DNA from 2 places in the Brevibacillus ruminantium genome. Region 2 is predicted to be linked to the other one. Evidence: riboswitches for the same ligand, from Rfam matches in the RefSeq annotation. Region 2 holds a riboswitch; the other holds the start of a gene.
What was found. A riboswitch is a leader RNA that binds a small molecule or an ion and turns the genes downstream of it on or off. The one in region 2 is predicted to bind S-adenosylmethionine.
Positions count from the first base shown of each region.

Region 1: linked by a shared signal. The riboswitch ahead of mtnK (S-methyl-5-thioribose kinase) and the one ahead of NDK47_RS02975 (methionine ABC transporter ATP-binding protein) in region 2 are both predicted to bind S-adenosylmethionine.

Region 1 covers NZ_CP098755.1:1,108,000-1,115,740, forward strand. The annotation lists gene NDK47_RS05365 (anti-sigma factor) at 1-887, shown strand, start outside; SAM riboswitch class I at 1,023-1,168, shown strand; gene mtnK (S-methyl-5-thioribose kinase) at 1,326-2,555, shown strand; gene mtnA (S-methyl-5-thioribose-1-phosphate isomerase) at 2,552-3,595, shown strand; gene NDK47_RS05380 (GNAT family N-acetyltransferase) at 3,782-4,324, shown strand; gene NDK47_RS05385 (ABC transporter ATP-binding protein) at 4,462-6,204, shown strand; gene NDK47_RS05390 (ABC transporter ATP-binding protein) at 6,235-7,741, shown strand, end outside.
Region 2 covers NZ_CP098755.1:570,468-578,208, reverse strand. The annotation lists gene NDK47_RS03000 (peptide ABC transporter substrate-binding protein) at 1-172, opposite strand, end outside; gene NDK47_RS02995 (peptide ABC transporter substrate-binding protein) at 349-2,007, opposite strand; gene NDK47_RS02990 (peptide ABC transporter substrate-binding protein) at 2,153-3,802, opposite strand; gene NDK47_RS02985 (MetQ/NlpA family ABC transporter substrate-binding protein) at 4,062-4,901, opposite strand; gene NDK47_RS02980 (methionine ABC transporter permease) at 4,979-5,638, opposite strand; gene NDK47_RS02975 (methionine ABC transporter ATP-binding protein) at 5,642-6,655, opposite strand; SAM riboswitch class I at 6,739-6,856, opposite strand; gene NDK47_RS02970 (Ger(x)C family spore germination protein) at 6,948-7,741, opposite strand, start outside.

The DNA of each region.
Region 1 (7,741 bases), 540 kb from region 2:
CATGGCTCGTGAATTTCTGGATTGGCCGCTCCCTCTACGATGAGACCTATCGTGTCTCCAAAGATTTGGTCAACTTTACCCAGCCGGGAATTGAAGTGGGGAGCAGTGGTGCGCAGGTCGGTCTTTTGTACGGCAAAATTCAAATGGAAATGCGGGAGCGGATCGGAGGAGATAGGCAGCGGGTGGGGAGCTTTGAAACGACCAATGTGCTCTACAAGGTTTCAGCCCGGCCTGTCTGGAATAACGGCTTCCGCGAGAAACACTTATTCTTTCTCTTCCCGCTGGAAAACACTCCTTCGCAGGATCACTCATATCGGCGTGATCCGGCGTGGTCTACCCTCGAAAAATTGCCGGAGGGTACCGTATCACAGCTGGCGATCTCTTTTGACCATTTGATGAGCCTAAGAGAGCTTTATCAATTCCTGGCGCCTTATGACCTGGATCTGACCTGGCTGGCAGTAGATACCGGACAGGAACGCAAACATGAAATGGCAAAAGAAGGCGTTGTTTTACTGTCTGCGGGTGAGATTTGGGGATATCCGGAAAATGGTCTTGACTTCGGGGAAGTTCCGATTATCGTCAGAGGGGAGGAGGAGCGCCGCACGGCTGCCTACGTGGCGGAGATGAAATACCTCGCGGAGCAGAAGCGCTTGAGTCAGTCGATTGCCGAGAGCCTGATTTTCCAAAGAGAGGGGGCGCAGATACAGGAGCGCTATCAGTACCTCGAGGAAAACGGCGTAAAAATCTATGGTGTCGTAGTGACGGGAGCAACCAAAGAACTGCTCAGGCTCAAACAAGAGCCTTCAATTACAGCGGCATTTCTGGGGAAAATAGACTGGTGGAATTTGAATCACCCCAGTGCCTCTGGAGAGCAAAACAGCTGGTGAAACGAACTGCCACGCGTACACGCAGAGCCAAGTCGATGACGAAGGCGAAAGCGGTGCGGCTTCCAAAAAAGAGTGTTGACAGCGTGCATTGGCGCGTGTATGATTCAAACTAAATCAAAACTGCATACGTTGGATACCTTATCCAGAGAAGGTGGAGGGACTGGCCCGATGATACCCGGCAACCGACACAGCGCTTGCTTGTCAGCATGTTTGACAGCGAAACAAAGCGATGTGCACGGTGCTAATTCCTGCAGAAGCAAAAGTATTCTGGAAGATAAGGGGGAGACGACACGCATAGCGCGTACGATACGACCTCTTTTCTTCGGGATAAGAGGTCTTTTTTATGTAAAAAACGCCCTCATGACCGTTTTGTCTGGATTCGTTGAAAGAGGCATCGCTGGACATATATAAAATGATAATGGGAGAGGAGAATAAGTCATGGCGTATCGTGCGTTGACTGAACAAGAAGCAGTAGAGTATGTGAAAGAATTGCCCGGGCTGTTTGAAAAGGGAGCCACCCTGACTTCCCATGAGATCGGCGACGGCAACCTCAATCTGGTATTCCATATCAAGGAGGAAGCCACAGGCAAAAGCGTGATTGTCAAGCAGGCTCTGCCCTATGCGCGCGTCGTTGGTGAATCGTGGCCGTTGACGCTGGATCGTGCCCGCATCGAAAGCGAGGCCCTGCGCACCCAGTATAAATTCGTACCTGACCTGGTCCCGCAGGTATATCACTTTGATCAGGAGCTGGCCTTGACGGTCATGGAGGATTTGAGCGATCACATCCTGATGCGCAAAGGCTTGATCGAAGGAAACCGCTACCCTTATTTTGCCAAGCAAATCGGCCGCTTTCTCGCACATACGCTCTTCTTCACCTCAGACTTGGGCGCACATCCCTACGAGAAAAAAGCGCTTGTCAAAACATTTGTGAATCCGGAATTGTGCAAAATTACGGAAGACTTGGTATTTACCGATCCGTACGAAAATGCATCGACCAACAATTTCAATCCGCTGATCAAAAAAGAAGTGGAGGAGATCTGGAAGAATAAGCCGCTTAAGCTGGAAATCGCCAAGCTGAAGCTGGACTTCCTGACCCGGGCCGAAGCGCTGCTGCATGGCGATCTTCATACGGGCAGCATTTTTGTCACCGAGCAATCTACCAAGGTGATCGATCCGGAATTTGCCTACTATGGTCCGATCGGCTTTGATATCGGCGCTGTCGTCGCCAACCTGATTCTGAACTATGCGGGTCAGCATGGACTTCAGTCTGACAGAGGAAAACGGGAGGAGTACCGCGAATACCTGTTGACGACGGTGGAGGATGTCTGGAATGAATTTGTCTCCCAGTTTGTCCAGCTGTGGCATAAGCAGGCGAAGGAGCGCAGCGCCCACGTAGAGGGGCTTTGGCAAAGCTATGTAAACCGGCTGATTCAGGACACCGCCGGGTTCGCTGGCTGTAAAATTCTTCGCCGTGTGATCGGACTTGCGGGAGTGGCAGACCTAAACAGCATTCAGGATGATCAGACCCGTGCGGAAGCCGAGCGTCTGGCGCTGCGCATCGGACAGGAACTGATTCTGAAGCGCAGCAGTATTGAAGAGTCGACCGATATCACCGATATCGTCCGGAATGTTACCACACGATTTGATCAGGAGGCAGCAACGGCATGACTACATCAAGTGAAGTATTTGCACCGGTAAAGTGGGAGGGAGACGCACTCCTTCTGCTCGACCAGACGCGTTTACCTGTTGAAACGATAGTGCTTACCATCGAAACGGCAGAGGAAGTATGGGCGGCGATCCGTCATTTGCAAGTGCGCGGAGCTCCGGCCATCGGCATGGCGGCAGCATATGGCCTTTACCTGGGTATACGTCAGCTTGAAGCGGCAGATGCAGGAGCCTTTCGGGAGCTGCTGCACCAGCGAGCAGATTACCTGGCGACTGCGCGCCCCACTGCAGTGAATCTGTTCTGGGCGCTGGACCGCGTAAAAGCCCGGATTGACCAAGAAGGCGAAAAGCCGGTAGATGTCCTGAAAGCGGCAGTTCTGGACGAAGCACTGGCCATCCAGCGCGAGGATGCAGAGGTTTGCCGGACGATCGGGGAGAATTTGCTCACTCTGCTCAATGACGGCATGGGCATCCTGACGCATTGCAATCCGGGGGCGCTGGCAACGGCAGCCTACGGAACGGCAACCGCCCCTTTTTATCTGGCCAAAGAACGCGGCTGGAATCTTAAAGTTTACGCCGATGAAACAAGACCGGTGCTGCAGGGAGCAAGACTGACGGCTTATGAGCTGCAGCAGGCGGGCATTGATGTTACGCTGATTTGCGACAACATGGCTGCCATGGTCATGGCCCAGGGCAAGGTACAGGCGGTCATCGTTGGAACGGACCGCGTAGCGGCAAACGGAGATGTCGCCAATAAAATCGGCACCTACGGAGTAGCCGTTTTAGCCAAGGCTCACGGGATTCCGTTTTACGTAGCCGCTCCGCTTTCTTCGATTGATCTGGAGACCGCGACGGGAGCGGAGATTCCGATCGAAGAGCGTCCGGCCGAAGAGATTACACATGGCCTCGGCAAACAGGTAGCGCCGGATGGTATCCAGGTGTACAATCCTGCCTTTGACGTGACGCCAGCGGCCTATATTACCGCGATTGTAACGGAGACCGGTATTTTCAAACCAGAGGAAATCGGCAAAGCCAAACCATAGGATCTGTTCGAGAGAGAAGCGCCCTGCACCGGGGCGCTATTTCACTTTCAGCATAGGGAGCTTTTGGTGAACATTTTTCATGTCAAGAGGATTTTATGACAAGGCAGCGAAGGCCTTACCTGGCTGATAGCTGACAGTTGGTGAAGGCAAGGGCAGCGAGGATGAAGAAAGAGGGGGAAGCGAAGTATGAGGGTCATACCGATGACAGAGTATGCCGTTCTGAGACGTCTGGAGCTGACAGATGCAGAGGAGATGTTTTGGCTGACGGATACGAACCGGGCACATTTGCGTCAGTGGCTGCCGTGGCTGGATCATATCAAAACGGTAGCGGATACGGGGCGCTTTATTTCCGCCACATTGGATCAGGATATGCGCAACCAGGGAACCCACTTTGGCATCTGGTACAACGGACGCTTGGCTGGGACTGTGGGGGCACATAACATTGACTGGAATAACCGGAAAACCTCTCTTGGATATTGGCTGGGCGCGCAGTATTCCGGTCACGGATTGATGACGGAGGCTGTATCGGCCTATCTCGATCACCTCGTCTTCGGTGTCTGGAATCTGCATAGAGTAACCATCCAGGCAGCGACGGAGAACGCTAAAAGCAGGGCGATTCCCGAGCGGCTTGGCTTTACTCTGGAGGGAATCATGAGAAGCAATGAGTTTCTCTACGATCATTTTGTGGACCATGCTGTCTACAGCATGCTGTCCAACGAATGGCGCTAAATCTCCAATAAGAAAAACTTGGATTGAAAAGAAAATTTGGGTAAACTAAAGCAAGAAGTCTCAGGCTCCGCCAATCGGAATGGCGGAGCCATGTTTTCTCCAAAGGACGATTATGAAGGAAGAGAGGGACAGACGACGTGAAAATATGGCGACAATTGTCCTGGTTTTTCAGAAAATATTGGAAAAGGTATGCGGTCGGGATTGCTATTCTCTTTCTTATCGATTTGCTTGTACTCTGGCCGCCGCGCCTGATCGGACAAACGGTCGATCAAATCCGCAACGGCTCCCTCACGATGTCCGCTTTGACTACAACCGTTGTTATCTTGCTCCTGATCGGGCTTGCGCTGTATGCCCTCCGCTATTTCTGGCGCTACCTGCTGTTTGGCGGCTCCTTGATGCTGGAGCGGTCACTCCGCGAGCGTCTGTTTGGCCATTTGACCATCCTCTCCCCTTCGTTTTACTCACGGCGCCGCTCCGGTGATCTCATGGCGCTGGCTACCAATGATATCCCTGCTATTGAACAGACAGCCGGAATGGGCGTGCTTACGCTTGTCGATTCCCTGTTTGCGACAGTGCTGACACTTACCGTGATGATGGTCGCCATCGACTGGAAGCTGACGCTGGCAGCGCTTTTGCCGATGCCGTTTTTGGCGTGGTCAACGGCGTATTACGGCAAGCTCCTCCACGATCGCTTTTACCTGGCACAAGAGGCATTCGGCGAAATGAACGATCATGTTCAGCAGTCGGTATCCGGCGTCCGTGTGCTGCGAGCCTTCGTGCAGGAGGAGCAGGATGTAGAATCCTTCCGACGGGTCAGTGAAAAAACCATGGAGCGAAATATCAGCGTTTCCCGGATCGACGCTCTGTTTGAACCGACGATCGGGATTATTATCGGCTTCAGCTTTCTCATCGGGCTGGGATACGGCACCTATCTGGTCTTCTCCAGTGCGATTTCTCTCGGCGATCTGGTTGCCTTTAACCTGTATCTCGGACTGTTGATTTGGCCGATGTTTGCTTTCGGCTGGCTGATGAACATTCTCCAGCGCGGTAGTGCCTCTCTCAAACGGTTGTCCGAATTCTTTGCCGAGCAGCCGGAAGTGAAAGAGGAGAAACAAGTGATCGACGCAGTGTCGAGCAGTACGATAGAGGCACGGTCTTTCACCTTCCACTATCCCGGTTCAGAGAAGGCCGCCCTCTCCGATATCAGCTTCTTGCTTCGGGAAGGAGAGACGCTGGGAATCGTGGGACGGACAGGAAGCGGGAAGTCAACACTGTGCCGCGCTCTCTTGCATCAGTTTCCGATTCCTCCAGACTCCATGCTTGTAGGCGGCTACCCCCTGGAACAAATATCGCTGTCTGCCCTGCGTGGAAAAATGGCCTACGTTCCGCAAGAACATCTGCTGTTTTCCCGGACGATTGCGTCCAATGTCGCATTCGGTAAGCCGGACGCAACGAATGAAGAGGTATGGCATGCGCTTTCTTTGGCCGAGATGAGAGAAGATCTGACTCAGTTCCCTGCCGGTCTTGATACGATGGTGGGAGAAAAAGGCGTCACCCTCTCCGGGGGACAAAAACAGCGAATCTCGATTGCCCGGGCGCTTCTCATGGAACCAGACATCCTGATTTTGGACGATTGCCTGTCCGCAGTGGATGCCCGGACGGAGGAAAGCATCCTGCGCCACCTGCGAGAGGAACGGCATGGAAAAACAACGATCATTACTGCCCACCGGCTTTCTGCTGTCCAGCATGCGCAGTTGATTCTGGTGCTGGACGAAGGTCAAGTGGTGGAGCGAGGAACGCACGACCAGTTAATGGCGGAAAACGGCTGGTATGCGCAGCAGTACCGCCGCCAGCAGATGGAACAAGACGCAGCAGGCTAGAGGGCAGAGAGGGGAAAGGTGAAAGGTGAAATGAACGGGCAAAATGTATGGAAGCGACTGGCAGAGTATGCGCTGCCTTTTCGCAAACAGATCGTCGGGGCTCTGCTTCTGCTCCTGCTCGGAACGGCTGCGGAGCTGGCCGGCCCCTTTTTGGCCAAAGTCATGATTGACAATCATATTCTGGCGATTCATAAAACCTGGTATCGCTTTGAACAACAACCGCTTACTGCCGAAGGAAGCGAGCTCGGCGTGCAGCTGGCGGACCGCTATTACATCAGGGAGGACTGGCTGGGCTCTTTGCCTGCTGACCAGGAGAAAAAGGGCAGCAGGGCCCAGATCGTGACCGAGGGAACGAGCTACTACATGCTGGATCGAGAGCTGACAGAGGAGGGAGAACCCCGAATCGAGCCGTTGTCGGCGAGCGAGGGCAGAGATCGGGTGGAGGCGACGCTGGTTCGCTCTGGGCAGGTTATTGACCGGGTCCAGGGAATTCGGTTGACAGCAGATGAGGTAAAATCTCTGTACAGCAGTGAAATTCCTCCGATACTGCTGCTGGCGGGAGGCTACGCTGCCCTGATTTTGCTCAGTGCTCTTTGCAATTACATCCAGATCTTAACACTGCAAACAACCGCGCAGCGCATCATTCAGCGCATGCGGATGATTTTGTTTACCCATCTGCAGAAATTGCCGGTCTCCTATTTTGACAAGACGCCGGTCGGGCAAATCGTCTCCCGGGTCAGCAATGATACCGAAGCAATCCGGGAGCTGTACGTCAGCGTTCTGGCCACCTTTGTGCAGAACGGCGTGTACCTCATCGGGATTTTGATCGCTCTGTTTATCCTGCAGCCGCAGCTGGCGCTGTTCTGCTTTCTGAGTGTACCGCTGCTCATAGGTTTGGTCATTACCTATCGCTATTACAGTTCTCGCTACTATACGATTATCCGCAGCCGGCTGAGCGATCTGAATGCGACGATCAATGAAATGATCCAGAATATGACCATCGTTCAGGCGCTTCGCAGGGAGGCTGGCGTCCGGGCAGAATTTGAGAAGGTAAACGAGGAGTATTTCCAGACGCGCATCAAAGAAAACAACCTGGAGTCGCTTCTGCTCAGACCCGCAGTGGACCTGATCTGGAAGATCGCTTTGACAGTCATCATCTGGTATTTTGGTTCCGCTTCTTTTCACAGCGTCATTTCGTTTGGAGCGCTGTTTGCCTTCGTCGATTACATCGGTCGTTTTTTTGAGCCGATCAACATGATCATGAACCGTCTCTCCCAGCTGCAACAGGCAGCAATCTCCTCTCAAAGGGTTTTTGATATTCTGGATACGCCTGCCGAAGAGAAGAGGGACGGGCAGGACATGCAGCGTCCGCGCGGAGAAGTGGTTTTTGAGCATGTCTCTTTTGCTTATCAAAACGAGCAATACGTGTTGAAGGACGTCTCCTTTACCGCAAAACCTGGCCAGACGGTGGCGTTGGTGGGGCATACGGGTTCAGGCAAAAGCTCGCTGATGAACCTGCTCCTCGGTTTTTACCCGG
Region 2 (7,741 bases):
TAGGCGGCTCCGTATGCATGTTCAGACGCAGAACTTTTGGTCCTGTGCTCTCTTCGCTCGTTTGTGTATTTCCCTGAGCATTGTCAGCAGTTTTGTCTCCACCGCCGCAACCGGCAAGTGCCGCACTCAGTACGAGAATCGAACTCATCGCTGCAAAAATACTTTTTTTCATATGAATGTCTTACCTCCCCTTATCAACCATTGGTACACGATATTAATATACTTTACTTTTAGTAATATTAAAGCGATTTTAATTAAATTTAATTTTAGTTTATGTAAACATTTATTTGCGTAAACGAAAATAAAAACCGTCCCATTTTTGGAACGGTTCAGAAAGTATTGATAGTTTCATTGGATCATCTCTGCCCACTTAAGGTCGACAAAACCAAGCGGATCAACCTGTACGCCTTTTACCTTGTCGCTTTGCACCCAGACATCTACGTCCGTGAACATCGGGATGAGCGGCATTTCGTCCATCATGATCTGTTCAGCTTCACTAAACATTTGTGCCCGCTTTTCCGGGTCCAGCTCGGCTGCTGCCTGGATGATCAGCTCTTTGTATCGGGCGTTCTCCCACCCCATATCATTGTTGCCCCCGTCTTTGTCGCGGAACATTTCCAGATAGTTGATCGGGTCATTGAAATCTGCGCTCCAGCCGATCCGTCCTATTTCATAATTCAGCTCGTTTAAATCCTGGAGATGCACTTTAAACTCTTTGTTTTGCAGCTTGATGTCGATCCCCAGGTTGCGCTTCCACTGGTCTTGCAGAGCTTCGGCAATCTTCTTGTGACGATCCACCGTATTATAGGAAAGCGTCAGAACAGGCAGCTTGTCGAGGCCCAGCTCTTGCAGTCCTTCAGCCAGCAGTTTTTTTGCTGTCTCCACATCATTGTCCTTGAAGTAGCCCTCTGGCTTTAAAATCATCGTCTGTGGCAGTATGCCCATAGTCGGTACCTGTCCTACCTGGGTGACGTTATCCACGATGTCCTGGCGGTTTACCGCATAGGCGAGTGCTTTCCGGATTTTGATATTGTTCAATGGCGGTTTGGTAGTATTCATTTTGAACCAGTACATGGACGCTTCCGGATGGATGACCAGCTTCCCTTCCGCTCTCAGGGAAGGAATGGCATCCGTCGGTAGTCCGCCTATCGGTTGCCCGGCCCAGTCCAGTTCTCCTTTTTCAAACATCGCCAGTTCTGTGTTGTCATCCTCAATCATCACGAATTCAATCCGGTCCAGCTTCACCGCCTGTTGATCCCAGTAGTTTTCATTTTTCTCCAGCACCATCTTGTTTTTATGCTCCCAGGTCGTTACTTTAAACGGACCGTTGCCGACGTGGGTCGCTGCTTCCAATGCCCAGTTCGGATTGGCTTCGACTACCTTTTGATTCACCGGATAGTAGGTGTAAAAAGCCGTCAGCTCCAGGAAGTAGGGCGTTGGATTGACCAGCTGAACTTCGAGTGTCTTTTCATCCAGGGCTTTTGCGCCCAGTGTATCCGGCGAAGCCTGCCCGGCATTGATTTCCTGGGCATTTTTGATGTAGTAGAGCTGGTAAGCGTACTCGGAGGCCAGCTTGGGGTCAAGCGCCCGTTTCCAGGCGAAGACAAAGTCACTCGCTTTTACGGGATCGCCGTTGCTCCATTTGGCATCACGCAGGGTAAAGGTGTATGTCAGGCCATCCGCTGAGGTCTTCACCTCTTGGGCAATCGAATTCATCGGCTTCGCCTTTGCATCCAGTCTGGTCAGCCCATCGAAGGCTGCACGTACAACCGTCCCTGAGGTATTGTCCTTGGCCAGACCGGGATCGATCGTCGATGGCTCACTGTGCAAATTGGCCCGGAATACACTGGGTGTTTTGGGTTGCTGAACGGCATTTGTGCTGGTTTGGCCTGTTTGATCAGGTGGCGGTTGCGCGGTCGAGGTAGAACTTCCTCCTGTGCATCCACCCAGTACGGTGGCAGTAATCAGGGCGAGACCAACAATAAGTGGAGCTGCCTGTCTTTTCATCATGAATGACCCCCTGTCATATTTATCTTGCATAAAAATGGCAGCCGCGAATTGGTTTCCCTCATTCTGGCTGCCATTTTTGCTTTTACTTGTACACCGTCTGTTCTTTTATCCGTTGGTTTGTCGTTTTTCGCTTATTTATGTTTTACTCGGTAATCTCGGCCCACTTGAGGTCGATAAAGCCAAGAGGGTCCACTTGTACGCCTTTTACTTTATCATTTTGCACCCATACATCCACGTCCGTGAAGAGCGGGATGACTGGCATGGCATCCATGAAAATCTGCTCGGCTTCCGCAAACATTTTCATGCGGCTTTCCGCATCTGGAGCGGTCGTAGATTGAGCCAGCAGTTCTTTGTAGCGGTCGTTCTCCCAGCCGGTATCATTGGTACCGGTATCCTTGTCGCGGAACATTTCCAGGTAGTTGATCGGATCGTTAAAGTCCGCATTCCAGCCCAGACGGCCGATTTCGTAGTTCAGTTCATGCATGTCTTGCAGATGCACTTTGAACTCTTTGTTCATCAGCTTCACATCGATACCGAGCCCTTGCTTCCACTGATCCTGCATAGCTTCAGCGATTTTCTTGTGACGGTCCGTCGTGTTGTAGGAAACGGTGATGGTTGGCAGCTTGGTGAGGCCCAGCTCCTTCAATCCCTCATCCAGCAGTTTTTTCGCTGTCTCGACATCGTTGTCTTTAAAATAGCCCTCTGGCTTCACAGCCATGGATTTCGGCAATAGCCCCATCGTCGGCACCTGGCCCACCTGTGTTACGTTGTCCACGATTGCCTGGCGGTTCACTGCAAGCGCCAAGGCTTTGCGAATATTGGCGTTGGCGAGAGGCCCCTTCGTGGTGTTGACTTTGTACCAGTACATGGTCGCCTTCGGATGGACTACCAGCTTGCCCGCATCCTTCAGGGCCGGGATAGCGTCTGTCGGCAGTCCGCCGAGCGGTTGACCTGCCCAATCCAGCTCGCCGTTTTCAAACATGGAGAGTGCTGTATTGTCGTCTTCAATCATCACGAATTCAATTTTATCCAGGTTGACGATGTCTTTTTCCCAATAGTTTTCGTTTTTCTCCAGGACAATCTTGGCTTTATGCTCCCAGGCTGTCATCTTGAACGGACCGTTTCCGACGTGCGTAGCAGCTTCGTTTGCCCACTTCGGATCGGCCTCGACTACTTTCTTATTTACGGGATAGTAGGTGTAAAAGGCTGTCAGCTCCAGGAAGTATGGCGTCGGGTTCTCCAGCGTCACTTCCAGTGTTTTGTCATCCAATGCCTTGACGCCCAATGTGTCAGGGGTGGCTTTGGAGCCGTGTACCTTCGCTGCATTTTTGATGTAGTAAAGCTGGTAGGCGTACTCGGCGCCCAATTTTGGATCGAGAGCACGTTTCCAGGCGTATTCAAAGTCATGTGCTGTGACCGGATCTCCATTGCTCCATTTGGAATCGCGCAGGGTAAACGTGTAGGTGAGCTTGTCGTCAGATATCTTCACATCGCTGGCGACAGAATTCATCGGTTTGGCGTTTCCGTCAAGACGGGTCAAACCGTCAAAGGTCGCGCGAACGATTGTTCCTGACGTAGCGTCCTTGGCCAAACCCGGGTCAGCCGTTGAAGGCTCACTGGTCAGATTGGCGCGGAAAATCTGCGGTCCCTTCTTTTTCTCTGGCGCCGCCTGTGAGGTCCCCGTCGCCGGCTTGTCTGCCGGTGCCGACTGACCGCCGCTGCCACCGCATCCCGCGAGTGCAGCGCTGATCACTAGCGATAGCCCCAGCGTCATTGCTGATAACTTTTTCATCTGAAAATTCCCCCTTATCTAATAAAAGTGTTGCCCCCAAAATATACCTGCAAAAAACAGGAAAGGGAATGGGCTTTGTTTAGATTTAATTAAATTTTACGAATATTTTATCTATTAATGAAAAAGTATAAACGGAATAGCTTAACTATCAAGGAAAATAAAGTCATTTTTGTCCAATCCGCGTCCCAAAAATCAAAAAAGGACCCGAATCCCATCAGGACTCGGGTACCTCCTCTGTCATGCCAAGCGTTGATCTGCATTAGAATGCAGGAACAACTGCTCCTTCATACGTATCTTCGATGAACTTTTTCACTTCTGGTGTATTCAGTGCTTTTGCCAGCTTTTGAATGGCCTCATCATCTTTGTTGTCAGGACGTGCTACCAGGTAATTCGCATACGGAGACTCTTTGTCTTCGATGAACAGCGCGTCTTTGGTTGGAACCAGTTTTGCTTCCAAAGCATAGTTGGTGTTGATCAGCGCGAGGTCGACTTCATCCAGTACGCGTGGCAGCATCGCTGCTTCAACCTCTTTGAATTGCAGGTTTTTCTTGTTTTCTACGATGTCTTTTACCGTACCGTTGATGCCTACGCCGTCTTTCAGTTTGACGAGGCCGCTCTTTTCCAACAGGGCCAGAGCGCGACCATTGTTGGTTACGTCGTTTGGCAGAGCGACAGTGGCACCGTCAGCCAGTTCATCCACACTCTTTACTTTTTTGGAGTAGGCGCCAAATGGCTCAATGTGAACAGGCACGACTTCTACCAGATCCATGTTTTGATCTTTGTTGAACTGCTGCAGATATGGAAGATGCTGGAAAAAGTTTGCATCCAGTTGTTTTTCATGTACTTGTACGTTTGGTTGAACGTAATCGGTAAATTCTTTTACTTCCAGATTGACGCCTTCTTCTTTCAGCTTGGGAGCGACGAATTTCAGAATCTCAGCCTGTGGAACAGGTGTTGCAGCGACCGTCAGTGTCACTACTTTCTGCTCTCCCTGGGAACCGTTCGCCGCAGGCGCAGGAGCTGCTTCATTTTTGCTGCCGCAAGCAGCCAGAGAAAATGCCAATACAGTGGACAATACGGAAACTACCAATTTCTTCACAGATGATTTCCCCTTTCTCTTTTTACGAACTGTTTTTTTAAGCTGATAGAACGGCTTACCTTTCTATGGACAAGATCTTATTTCCGGCTGAATTTGATCACCAAGCGATCACCCAGCGACTGCAAGATCTGAACCAACACAAGCAATATGAAGACAGTCACAATCATGACATCGGTCTGGAAGCGCTGATAGCCGTAGCGGATCGCCAAATCCCCCAAGCCCCCGCCGCCGATGACACCTGACATGGCCGTGTACGAAACGAGTGCCACTGTCGTAATGGTGATCCCGGCGATCAGACCCGGTCGCGATTCCGGCAGCAGGACGCTGCGGATAATCTGCCAGTTGGACGCCCCCATCGATTGAGCTGCTTCGATCACACCCCGGTCTACCTCACGCAGAGATGTTTCTACCAATCTGGCAAAAAACGGAGCTGCACCGATGACCAAAGGAGGGATAGAGCCTTTTACTCCGAGTGAAGTGCCGACGAGCATCTTCGTTACGGGAATCAAGAGAATCATCAAAATAATGAAAGGCACGGAACGCAAAACGTTTACGACAAAGGATGATACCGAATAAAACAAGCGGTTTTCCAGCAGTTGTCCTTTGGACGTCAGGAATAGCAGGATTCCCAGCGGAAGTCCGATAATGACCGTGAACAAGGTAGAGAACCCGAGCATGGTCAGTGTGTCAATTGAGCCCTTCCATATTTCTGTCCAATCCACATTTGTAAACGACATGCCCTATATCACCTCCACTTCCAGCCCGCGCTGTCGCAGTGTCTCGATCGCTTTGTTGTTTTGGCCCGAATTCCCGCCCAACTCGACCACGAGCTGACCGTATGGGGTGTCTTTCATCCGTGAGATGGTCCCCTGCAGGATGCTGAATACCGTCCCTGTCTCCTGCATCGTTTCAAAAAGGATCGGCTGGTAGGTTTGCTCGCCCAGGAAGGTCACGCGAAGAATCATCCGTTCGCCCGACGCTTTTTCCAGGGAAACGACTTTACGCAATTCACTGGAGTCCGCTACCTGCTCGACAAACTCCTGTGTCGTCGGATGCTGCGGCTTCAGGAACACTTCCAGAACCTCGCCGGTTTCGACGATATGTCCGCCGTCAATCACACCTACCCGATCACAGATGGAGCGGATCACATGCATCTCGTGGGTGATCAGCACGATGGTCAGTCCCAGTTTTCGGTTGATATCGAGCAAGAGAGCGAGAATAGAGTTGGTTGTCTGCGGGTCGAGAGCTGAGGTCGCCTCGTCGCAGAGCAGCACTTTGGGGTCACTCGCCAGTGCACGGGCGATGCCAACGCGCTGTTTCTGCCCACCCGACAATTGTGACGGATACTTGTCCCGATGCTCACTGAGCCCCACCAGCTCCAGCATTTCCTTAACCTTCTTATCAATTTGGTTTTTGGGCCGCTTCGCCAGTTTTAACGGAAAAGCCACATTCTCCGCTACGGTCGCGGACGACAGGAGGTTAAAATGCTGGAAAATCATCCCAATATGTCTGCGCTGCTCCTGAAGCTTGCCCTCGTCCAGTTTCGTCAGATCGACTCCATCGACGATCACTCTGCCTGATGTCGGGCGCTCCAGCAGATTGATACAGCGGATCAGTGTGCTTTTTCCCGCCCCGGAGTGTCCAATGACCCCGTATATTTCTCCCTTTTTGATCGTAAGGTCGATCCCTCGCAAAGCAGGTATCGCCTTTCCGTTGACCACGTAGTCTTTTTTCAGATCATGCAACTGTATCATCCGCTCACCTCCCGTATAAAATAAAAACCCCTTTTTCCTATACGAAAAAGGGGCTGCACCGTAATATACGATCGCATCCACCCTTCTCATCTGTACAAGATCTACATCTTGTAGGAATTGGCACCGCGCCACCCATCGAATGATCGATGAGCCGGTTGCCGGGCTTCATAGGGCCTTTCCCTCCGCCTCTCTGGATAAGAAGAATATCTACGTTAGATTCAATTAATAGAAATGTACCGTCTTGATACAAATTGGATTATATGCTATCGCGAAATAAAAAGTCAATGAGAATTTAATCCATGACTCCATTGCGGATGACCTCGGCATCTACGTGAAAGCGGAACTCCGCCTCTTGAAAACGTTTTTGCAATTCTTCATGTGAAAGCTTTCCCGCTCCCCGCACTTGAGACCGGTACCTTTCCCCAAAACCAAACGGGTCCACACCCATTTTTTGGATCTTCCGAACGACCTTCTCCAGCTCTTGTTTCAGATTTTCTGAAAGGACCTTGTCGAGTTGCTTTGTCATTTTCGGATTCTCCAGCTTTACTGGTTCCGACATCTCCAGAATGCGGGCCTTCAATTTGATTTTGACGTCAAATATCAGTGGTTTCTGGCTGACAACCTTGATGCTTGCCTTGCTGCTGATGGTGTCAAATACCAGCCGAAAATCCGTTTCTTTGTCTCCACCGGAGTTTGGCTCAAGCTCCAAGCGCTTCCGCGATGTTCTCATCTCATAGGTGGCCGTTCGATAGTTTTCATGTACCAGTTTAATAAAAAAGGCTTCCTTCGGCGGTACCCAATCGACGTACTTATCATCGCGAAACAAGGCCACTCCTTTAATCCCCACGTTTTTTCCCTTTTTCTCAAGAAGGGGAAGGTATGGATCAATGCCCTCGCCAAAATAAGTGCGTATGAATTCATGCAGTGTCGGGGATGGAATTTTATCCTGCTCGACGTTGTGCTCAATCATCCGATAGAGGTACATGCCGACGTTCCCTTTCGCTTCGAACCTGGTCGAGAGCAAATCCTTCGTCAATCCATCAAACACACACAGATAGACGCGGCTGCCGACCGAGGGGTCCCGGT